2 linked regions of the Phyllobacterium zundukense genome follow. The protein of the gene in region 1 interacts with the protein of each later gene in a pairwise test. Links are inferred from orthologs where the notes say so. Each region holds a gene or a part of one and is shown in the gene's direction. Other genes may lie near its edges.

What was found. Proteins that work in one complex are often made in the same cells at the same time.
Region 2: the proteins of cysK (region 1) and cysE interact in binary tests that used the Escherichia coli proteins (3 or more experiments, as listed by UniProt). The link is inferred for Phyllobacterium zundukense from one-to-one orthologs.

The regions. Positions count from the first base shown.
Region 1 is NZ_CP017940.1:1,318,415-1,324,650, reverse strand. The notes cover bases 1,350-4,239. They hold cysK (cysteine synthase A), read left to right. Parts: upstream 1,350-2,253; coding sequence 2,254-3,225; downstream 3,226-4,239. Other genes in these bases: cckA (cell cycle histidine kinase CckA), read right to left, coding at 3,420-4,239; BLM14_RS06440 (LysE family translocator), read left to right, coding at 1,491-2,111. Also shown: BLM14_RS30905 (hypothetical protein), read right to left, coding at 1-114; iron exporter MbfA, read right to left, coding at 361-1,344; more of cckA, read right to left, coding at 4,240-6,017.
Region 2 is NZ_CP017940.1:2,032,878-2,037,486, reverse strand. What follows is about bases 1,673-4,609. They hold cysE (serine O-acetyltransferase), read left to right. Parts: upstream 1,673-2,697; coding sequence 2,698-3,522; downstream 3,523-4,609. Other genes in these bases: BLM14_RS10205 (hypothetical protein), read right to left, coding at 3,872-4,597; BLM14_RS10210 (DUF3126 family protein), read left to right, coding at 3,630-3,836; BLM14_RS10220 (alpha/beta fold hydrolase), read left to right, coding at 1,696-2,451; BLM14_RS10225 (DUF192 domain-containing protein), read left to right, coding at 1,673-1,683. Outside these bases: BLM14_RS10235 (VOC family protein), read right to left, coding at 1-335; BLM14_RS10230 (cold-shock protein), read left to right, coding at 606-1,187; more of BLM14_RS10225, read left to right, coding at 1,198-1,672.

The DNA.
Region 1 (6,236 bases):
GGCACATGCCGGTCCGGGACCACGCATATAGTGGCGTTCCGGCCGGTAGCTCGGCACAATGAACTCGCGGACGACGCGAAGCGTATCGCGCAGCTGGATAATCATGGTCATCATTCTGGTCTCTTGGTTCTGGCTTGCCGGGCAAAGCCGGTAGCGATCAATTAGCTAAAATTTAACTCATAAAGATGAACACCTCCTGAACGGCGTTGGTTAAAATCAGGTGAATTCATGAAAAATTAGCCTTAACCAGTTGGGTAAAAACGATTTTCTAAAATGGGAAAAGGACGCAATTTCGCCCTTTTCCATTGGATTTCAAGTCTGATTCAGCGCGAAATTGCAGCTATTGTGACGGTCACAGAATCACGCGTTGCCTATCAGAATGCCTGTTGCCAGGACCAGGCTGCCCCCAAGCACGACCTGTATGGCCGCCCGGAAGAACGGCGTCTCCATGAAACGATGCTGAATATAGGCGATGGCCCAGAGTTCCACGAAGACAACCAGAGCCGCGATTGTAGTCGCCGTCCAGAAATCTGGAATGAGATAGGGCAGCGCGTGACCGAGACCGCCGATCGCCGTCATCAGGCCGTTGGCAAGACCGCGCTTCAGTGGCGAGCCGCGCCCCGACAACTTGCCATCATCATGCGCAGCTTCGGTGAAGCCCATGGAAATGCCAGCGCCAAGCGACGCGGACAGACCGACGAGAAAGGTCTGCCATGTGTCCTGGGTGGCAAAGGCAGCGGCAAAGATTGGCGCGAGGGTCGACACCGAACCATCCATCAGGCCGGCAAGACCGGGCTGGATGTAAGTCAGGATGAATTGCCGGCGCTCGGTCTGCTTCTCGTCCCGCTGCACCGCGTCCGGCGTATGCTCGATGCCGAGGCGATGCGCCAGCGATTCATGGGCCTTTTCGGCGATAGCAAGATCACCAAGCAGTTTGCGCGTCGAGGCGTCACGCACAAGTTTCAACGCCTCCGTATAGAAGCGGTAGGCCTGCTCCTCCATCTTCTCCGCCATTTCCCGCACCTTGTCGATGCCGAGCGGGCGAACCAGCCAGTCTGGCTTGCGCTCAAGGTAGCCCTTCACGTGCTCGCGGCGAATGAGCGGTATCTGGCTGCCAAAACGCTGCTGATGCAGATCGATCAATGATTGGCGATGGCTGTTTTCTTCCTCTGCCATATCCTCAAACACCTTGGCACTTTGCGGGAAATCGTCGCGCAATCCATCCGCATAGGCGAGATAGATCCGCGCATCGTCCTCCTCCGACGAAATGGCGAGTGCCAGGATTTGCTGTTCCGATAGCGACGGAAGGTCGTGGCGGCGGTGACCGAAAAAGCGGCTGAGCATGACATCGTTCCAAGTTAGAATGATTCTAAACTATAGAGTCGAAGGACGCGATTCAAGCCCCAATCCCCCGCTTTTGACCCCATGGACAGAAAGGAGGCGCAGGAGTATCGTCCGCCTCCGCCGACCCTCATTAACAGAGTTTCATCATGACACTTGCCGGTTTTGTCGCCTATTCGGGTGCACTCGCCATTGCCGCCGCCATTCCAGGACCGGGTGTAACCGCCCTCGTCGCACGGGCGCTCGGCTCCGGCTTCCGCTCCTCGCTCTTCATGTCGCTCGGGCTGATCATGGGAGACCTCACCTATCTGACTGCGGTCGTGCTCGGGCTTGCCATGGTCGCGCAGACATTCGGCACGGTTTTCCTCGTCATCAAGTGGGCGGGCGTTGCCTATCTGGCCTATCTCGCCTGGGGCTTCTGGACGTCCGGCATTTCGGCAGAAAAGATCGAGGCAAAGAAAAGTAGCGGCAGTGGCTTCTCCGCCGTTCTTGCTGGCCTGGCCGTGACGCTTGGCAACCCGAAGACCATGCTCTTCTATATCGCGCTGACGCCGACTCTGGTGGACTTGCACACGATCACCCTCGCCGATTATTCGATCCTGGCCGCGCTGACGGTCCTGGTCCTCCTCGTTGTGCTGGTGCCCTATCTGGCCCTGGCAGCAAAGGCGCGCGGGCTGCTCGCCTCGCCGCGGGCACTCAAGCGGCTGAACCGTACCGCCGCAGCCTTCATGGCGGGCGCGGCCTTGGCCATCGCCGGGCGCTCTTCTTGATCCGGAATATTATTCTAACAGCAGGCCTATATTAGTAGGCCTTTCCAACTGAAACATGGTTTGCGCACGGCTTCGACTATGAATTTTCGGATGCGCCCCATAAGATCGGTTCACGACGCAATCCAGCATTGGGAGAATATTGATGAGCAACGATAACGCGCGCAAACCCGGCCGTGGCCGCATTTACAATTCCATTGTGGACACGATCGGCGATACGCCCATTATCCGTCTCGACAAACTGGCCAAGGAAAAGGGCGTCGGCGCCAATCTGCTGGCCAAGCTCGAATTCTTCAATCCCATCTCCAGCGTCAAGGATCGTATCGGCGTTGCGCTCATCGAAGCGCTCGAGGCCCAGGGCAAGGCGACGCCGGGCAAGACCACCCTTGTCGAACCGACCTCCGGCAATACCGGCATCGCGCTGGCTTTCGCCGCAGCAGCCAAGGGCTACCGTTTGATCCTCACCATGCCGGAAACCATGTCGGTAGAGCGTCGCAAGATGCTGAAGCTGCTCGGTGCGGAACTCGTCCTGACCGAAGGCGCCAAGGGCATGAAGGGCGCCATCGCCAAGGCCAATGAGCTCGTCGAGACAACGCCCGATGCGATCATCCCCGGCCAGTTCGACAATCCGGCCAACCCGGAAATCCACCGCAGGACCACAGCCGAGGAAATCTGGAACGATACGGACGGCAAGGTCGACATCTTCGTTGCCGGTATCGGTACGGGCGGTACGATCACCGGCGTCGGCCAGGTGCTGAAGCAGCGCAAGCCCGACGTGCAGGTCATTGCGGTTGAGCCGAAGGATTCGCCGGTCCTCTCAGGCGGGAATCCCGGCCCGCACAAGATCCAGGGCATCGGCGCCGGCTTTGCGCCCGCAGTTCTCGACACACATATCTACGATGAAGTCATCCAGGTTTCGAACGAGGATTCCTTCGCCAATGCGCGTCTCGTGGCGCGGCTTGAAGGCGTGCCGGTCGGCATTTCCTCCGGTGCGGCGTTGACCGCTGCCATAGAGGTTGGCAGGCGTCCGGAAAACAAGGGCAAGAACCTTGTGGTTGTCATCCCCTCCTTCGCCGAGCGTTATCTGTCGACGGTGCTGTTTGAAGGGCTGGAATAGCCTCTATCGCAGAGCGATGACATGTTCCCTTGGTGAGTGCAATCAGCGTCTTGTGCGTGGTTCGACAAGCTCACCATGAGGAACGTGGAGAGGTTTCAGGGAGCCAGGAACGGCAACGCTCACGGGAATGATTGCAAATCACCATTCTCCCTCATGGTGAGCTTGTCGAACCACGCACCGCCGATCTACAAAACCTACTCGCTCTCGAGCATTTCCTTGACTGCCGTTGCAAGCTGCTTCAGCGAGAACGGCTTCGGCAGGAAGCCGAATTTGGCATCTTCCGGCAGGTTGCGCGCAAAGGCATCTTCCGCATAGCCCGAAACGAAGATGAACTTGATATCCCCGTATTCCTTGCGCAGTTCGCGCAGAAGCGTCGGCCCGTCCATTTCGGGCATCACCACGTCGGAGACGACGATATCGACCTTGCCGCCGAGTTCCTTCATCACTTCCAGCGCCTCGACGCCGCTCGACGCCTCGTGCACCGTGTAGCCGCGTGATTGCAGTGCCCGCAGACCACCCATGCGAACGGCATCCTCGTCCTCGACCAGGAGCACGGTTGCAGAACCGGAGAGATCAGTGGCTTTTTCCGTCTTCTTCTCCTTCCTCGGCACTTCGGTCACGATGACTTCGCCATCGGCGTTCAGCATCGGGGATTGCTTTTCCTCCACATGCCGCGGCAGGAAGATACGGAATGTCGTACCCTTGCCAAGTTCTGACTCGGCGTGGATCGATCCGCCCGTCTGCTTGATGATACCATAAACCATCGACAAGCCGAGACCCGTTCCCTTGCCCACTTCCTTGGTCGTGAAGAATGGCTCGAAGATTTTCGCGATCACTTCCGGTGTCATGCCGGTGCCGGTGTCCGCAACCTCGACCAGAACGTAATCGCCCGGAACGAGATCGCGGTAGTTGAGTTCGGCGCTCTCGGCCTCATTCATGTTGCGCGTGCGGAGGATCAGATCCCCACCCTCTGGCATCGCATCGCGTGCATTGACGGTAAGATTGACCACGACCTGCTCGAACTGGCCGAGATCGGCGCGTACCGGCCACAGATCGCGGCCATGCTCGATCTTGAGGTTGACCTGGGTGCCGGCAAGGCGCGTCAGCAGCATGCGCACATCGGCAATCACGTCGGTCAGATTGAGCACTTCCGGCCGCAGGGTCTGGCGGCGCGAGAATGCCAGCAGCTGCCGCACCAGCGAGGCGGCGCGATTGGCATTCTGCTTGATGTTCATGATGTCGGCGAAGGATGGGTCCGACGCACGATGATTGGTCAAAAGCAGGTCCGACGACATGATGATCGCGGTCAGGACGTTGTTGAAGTCGTGTGCGATACCGCCTGCAAGCTGCCCTACCGCCTGCATTTTCTGGCTTTGGGCCATCGTGGCTTCGAGCGCCTTCTGTTCCGTTGTCTCGACCACGGAAACGATGGCCGCTTCCTCGGCGCCATCTTCCGAGCCCGCATCGAAGACCGGGCTGATATAGAAGCGAAGATGCCGGTCCTCATTGCCCGGGATAACCGTATCGACGGGAGAAATCTCCGCCTGGCCGGCAAAGGCTGCCGCAAGCGCCCGGTCAAAGGCCTCGCGATCGCGTTCATGCACGACGGTTTCGAGCGGGATGCGCCTGTCGATGTCATCGCGGTCAACAACGGGCGAGAACAGGCCGAGGAACCTGGCATTGGTGCGCAGGATCTTGCCGGTTGCGTCGACAGCGGCAATCGCCATGGATGCCGAATTGAAGAAGCGCGTGAACCGTACTTCGGCGGCGCGCAAGGCTGCAGACGTATCCTCACCCTCGGCGCGGTTGAGGACGATGGTGCGGGTGGGTCCACGCCTGCCATCACGCTGCGCCTGAACGCGGTGATAGAAGCGCACAGCGAGGCTCTGACCATTGGATTTCGCCAGATCAAGATCGATGACCGTATTGCGGCTGGTACCCGGTTCCGTCTTGACGGCGTTGATCAGTGCCATGCCATTGCCGGCCACGATCTCACGAACCATCATCGAGCCCGGGGTAAACCGGGTCAGGTCAACGCCGAGCCACTCTGCCAGAGTGGCATTGATATAGATGATGCGCCCATCGGGATCGGCTGAGAAGAAGCCGGCCGGTGCATGATCGAGATGGTCGATGGCTTCCTGGATGTCCTGGAAATAGCGTTCCTGTTCGGCACGCTCGGCAGAAATATCGGCGATCTGCCAAGCATAGACCGGCGCGGTCTGGTCGGGGATACCGGCAACCGGGCGGGCCTTCACCCGGTACCAGGTCGGCACGGGCTCGCGGGATGGATCCAGCGGGCGCGACAGGCGCAACTCTTCCTGGCCGGAAACGCCGTCGCGCACCGCATTGGCAAGGCGGTAAATGGGATCGGAGGCGGAAGCTTCACCGGAAAGAATGTGCTCGATTGCCCGCACATCATTGGAATTGGTCACGCCGGTGAGTTCGGCATAGGCCCGGTTGGCGTAGACGATGCGGCCTTTCTGATCGGAGACGACCGTGCCTTCCGGCAATGTATCGACGAAGGCGCGGGTCAGTTCGTCACTCGTACCGCGCGGCGTGAACTGAATGACGTTGATCGCCGAGCCGAACAGGTAGAACACGCCGGTCATGGCAAGCGTGCCGAGAAGGCCAAGCAGGAACTGCTGGCCCAACTGGTCGCGATAGATGAAATAGAGGACGGAAACACCGACCAGCAGCACGCCGAGAATGACCAGCCGCAAGCCGGCCCTGTTCGATTTCGTGTTGGCAATAATCGGTTCTGGATAAAGATCGCTATTCGTTTCTTGAGACATGCGTCTCAAACCCCTTTTCTTCAACATCGCGGCCGTATGCAACAGGCCGATGCTTATTCCCGAATCGTTTGGATCATATCTTTGACGCCGTATAAACCCCATCCTTTATCTGGCGTGGGTTATTCCACCATTCCGTTCGACAATTGCTCAATATTGGACGCTGCCCGCTTATCTCGTTGAGCATTCCGTCATCAGGGTTGCGGCTAACATTCGCTCGCA
Region 2 (4,609 bases), 710 kb from region 1 along the record:
GCCATGTTGCCATCACGCGGCGGGCGGTTGATGACAACGCCCTTATCCTGCAGCGTCTGGCAGGTCTCGTAGATATTGTCGACGACATAGGCGAGGTGACCGAAATTGCGCCCGCCGGTGTATTCCTCCGGGTCCCAATTATAGGTCAATTCGAGTTCCGGAGCCCGTTCTGCGGCCGATCTGCCCTTGTCTTCCGAGGCTGCGAGGAAGATGAGCGTGAACCGGCCTTTTTCGTTTTCCGTGCGGCGGACTTCTTCCAGACCGAACTTGTTGCAATAGAAATCCAGCGATTCATCGATGTCGCGGATACGGACCATTGTGTGAAGATAGCGCATCTTTTGCCCTTGGTTTCTTTTCACGGGAATTGAAAGGTGGTGGCGTTCGACCCTGCCGATGGGTTACGAACCACCCCGCATTTCGTAGCACTTAATATTTAGCTTCACAAACTTGTGGTTTAAGCCAACAAACGCCGTTGAGGATAAACACCAGTTTTGCGTGTAGTTTTCAACAAAACCAACAGATGATACTTGCTCTATGGCCTTGGTCAGGTGTTATTCTTCGGCAAGAGAATCAGTGTTTCCTGCAGGAGAGGAGGGGCTAGCTTCATGTCGGACAGACCAGTATCAGCCCAGCGTTCCCCCGATGACGAAGGTCTAAGAGACGATTTGGACCTCATCGAGGTTGCGGGCGCGATAAAATGGTTTGACGTGGCCAAGGGTTACGGCTTCATCGTGCCTGACAACACTGATCTTCCTGACATCCTTCTCCACGTTACCTGTCTGCGGCGCGATGGTTTCCAAACCGCACTTGAAGGCGCGCGCGTCGTCTGCGAAGTCAAGCAGGGCGAACGCGGTATGCAGTGTTTCCACGTCAAGTCCATGGACAACTCGACCGCGGTTCATCCGACGGAAATGCCGCCGGTGCGCACCCACGTCACGGTGACGCCGTCGAGCGGGCTCGAGCGCGTTCTGGTCAAGTGGTTCAACCGCACCAAGGGTTTCGGTTTCCTCACGCGCGGCGAGGGTACCGAGGATATTTTCATCCATATGGAAACACTCCGCCATTTCGGCCTGACCGAGCTGCGTCCGGGACAGGTCGTGCTGATCCGCTTCGGCCATGGCGACAAGGGCCTGATGGCTTCCGAAATTCATCCGGATATCGGCACGCAGCTGCCGTCTTCGCACTGAAGACCCAACGATGTCCCGCCTGAAATCAGTTCTGGCCGGTATGGTTTTTCTCCTATTTTCGATAATTCCGGCATTAGCGCTCGATCAGGCGCCCATGCACCTTGCCATCGACCCTGCGCCGCTGACCGTCAATACGGCCAAGGGCGATGTGCCGTTTCGCGTTGAGATTGCCGACACGAATGAGGAGCGCGAGCGCGGCCTGATGTTCCGCAAGGATTTGAAGGACAACAGCGCGATGCTGTTCATCTTCGATGACACCCGCCTGGTCACCATGTGGATGGAGAATACGCCGTCAGCCCTCGATATGCTCTTCCTCGATGAAAAGGGCCGCACATCCGCCATTCGCGAAAATGCGGTCCCGTTTTCCCGCTCCACCATCTCTTCGGGCGGTCCCGTTCGTTTTGTTGTGGAGGTAAAAGCGGGAACGGCAAAACGCCTCGGCTTGACAATTGGTGACAAGGTGCGGCATCCCGCTATTGAAGCCATCGGGCACTAGCAAGGCCAGGACATGCAGTTTTTCGACAATGACGGATTGAAGCTCGCTTATCTCGACGAAGGCGAGGGCGAACCCGTCCTGCTCATCCATGGCTTTGCATCATCGGCGTTCTACAATTGGGTGCAGCCCGGCTGGATACCGACGCTGACTGCGGCGGGGTACCGGACCATTGCGATCGACAATCGCGGCCATGGCCAATCAGACAAGCCGCACGATAAGTCGGTCTACACGCCAACCCTGATGGCGGGTGATGCCGCTGCTCTGCTCGACCACCTTGGCATCCAGACCGCCCATGTCATGGGCTATTCCATGGGCGCCCGCATCAGTGCATTCCTGGCGCTGCAACATCCCCAACGGGTTCACGACCTGGTTTTTGGTGGCCTCGGCATCGGCATGGTCGAAGGCGCCGGCGACTGGTCGCCGATCGCCGAAGCGCTCATGGCGGATGATCCGGAGGCAATCTCTCACCCGCGTGGCAAGATGTTCCGCATGTTTGCTGACAAGACCAAGAGCGACAAGATTGCGCTGGCCGCCTGCGTGATCACGTCCAAGGAAGAGATCAGCGCCGAAAACATGGCGCGGATAACCCAGCCCGCGCTCGTCGCCGTGGGCACGAAGGACGATATTGGCGGAAGTCCGCACCGGCTTGCGGAATTGATGCCGCAGGGCGAGGCAATCGATATCCCCAATCGCGATCATATGCTTGCCGTTGGCGACAAGGTGTTCAAGCAGGCTGTCCTGGACTTCCTCAAGCGCCATCCGCTGTGAGCAAATAATCAGCCAATTGCGATCTGACACGGGCAAGGGAACATGGTCGTCCACCTGTTCGTTCCTTGCACGACAGTGCTGCATGAGCTATGGCAACTCTTCAATGAGACCGTGATATTCAGGCAAATCGATCATTGCTTCAAAATTTCTTGCCTGAGGGCTCTGGAAATTGGAGTGTCAAGCAATCATTTTTGCCGTATGCTGAATTCTAGAGCACGAATTTTGGCCAAATGCCCGGAGTAGGAAATGTCCGCTAGCAGTCCGATAAAAATGACCGGATCGGTCAAGCAGATGGATCCGATTTGGCTTTCCATTCGTGCGGAAGCCGAAGAGACGATCCGTAACGAACCGCTCCTGGCGACGTTCCTCTACACGACGATCCTCAATCATCAGTCACTGGAAGAGGCGGTGATCCACCGGATTTCCCAGCGTCTCGATCACCCGGATATGGAGTCGGAACTGTTGCGGCAAACCTTTACGGCGATGCTGGAAGCAAACCCGTCCTGGTCGCAAATCCTGCGGGTTGATATCCAGGCCGTCTACGACCGCGATCCGGCCTGCACCCGGTTCATCGAGCCTATCCTTTATTTCAAGGGCTTCCAGGCAATCCAGACCCATCGCCTTGCTCACTGGCTGTGGAACGAAGGCCGCAAGGATTTTGCGCTCTATCTGCAAAGCCGTTCGTCCTCTGTTTTCCAGACGGATATTCATCCGCAGGTGCCAATGGGCCAGGGCGTGTTCTTTGACCATGCGACCGGCATTGTCGTCGGTATGACCGCCGTCATCGAAGACAATGTTTCTATCCTGCAGGGCGTTACACTTGGCGGCACCGGCAAAGAATCCGGCGATCGTCATCCGAAGATCCGTCATGGCGTGCTGATCGGAGCCGGGGCAAAGATTCTTGGCAATATCGAAATCGGTCATTGCTCGAAAGTCGCTGCCGGGTCGGTCGTTCTTAAGCCGGTCCCGCACAATATCACCGTCGCTGGGGTTCCCGCCCGGATTGTCGGTGAGACAGGCTGCGCTGAACCCTCCCGCGCCATGGACCAGCTCGTCACCAACTTCGATTAAAGGCGGCCGCAGAGGTCTCCACGCGGCAGCACGGTTGCAATCTGCCCTTTACAGGGCGGACTTTCGCATGCCAAAAGCCGCTAGCCAATTACGACAGGAGACCTCAAGTGAAACCCGAAGAACTGAAAAAACTCGACAGCTATTTCAAGCGCACATTCAGAAACACGGAACTCACTGTGAAGGCTCGGCCGCGCAAGGACGATTCAGCCGAACTTTATCTCGGCGATGAATTCCTCGGCCTGATCTACAAGGATGAAGACGAGGGCGAGCTCTCCTACAATTTCTCCATGGCCATCCTCGAGATGGATCTCTGATCAGCTCGACCGTTTTGAGTGACGCCGTACCGGCGTCACTTCAGCCCCTTGATATGGGCTTGGGCAAACGCCTGCATTTGCAGGTCGATCTGCTGCCAATCGTTCAGCATTTCCCTTGGAAAGCGATAGGTTAGTTGAAGATCTTCACCGACAAAAATATCCCGCTGACATGATGCAAGGTTGTTCCTGGATGTTTCGATATCGAGGCAGCGCGCCACGAATGGCGCTTTTCCTGCGCGCTGCGGCGAGACAATCAGCTCCTCATTGACAAATCCACTCTCGGTTTGAAGCGTCTGAATGGTCAAACCGGCCGGACCCTTGACGCCGGGCCCATCCGTCAACGTGCTGTAGATCGGACCATAGCGGTCTGACATGTCCTGGGAGATGGCACGTGGCTCGAAGGTCACGAACAACAGCCGTTTTTCCGGGCCGGAACCATTGAAATCCTGAATGAACTCTGGTCGGTAGCCTTGCATGTCAGGCCAGTGCAAATAGATATCGACACGCTCTGCGACACCGCCTCGCCGCTGTCTGTCGAAACGTATCATATTGGCAGGGAGCGCCAGCACAGTGTTGCCAATGACAATTTCCTGAAGGGTCGTGTCTTCCGTATGCCCGCCCAGCGAAATGCCGTGGCCAAGGAAGCGGCCGGCAGCAGCAAGGCCCAGCGACAGAACTGCGAGCGCTGCCACACAATAGAAGATGCGCTGCAGGGATGAGCTGCCTGCAATCGGCTCTATCCTGTGTGTCGAAGACTGCATGAACCTTCCGAA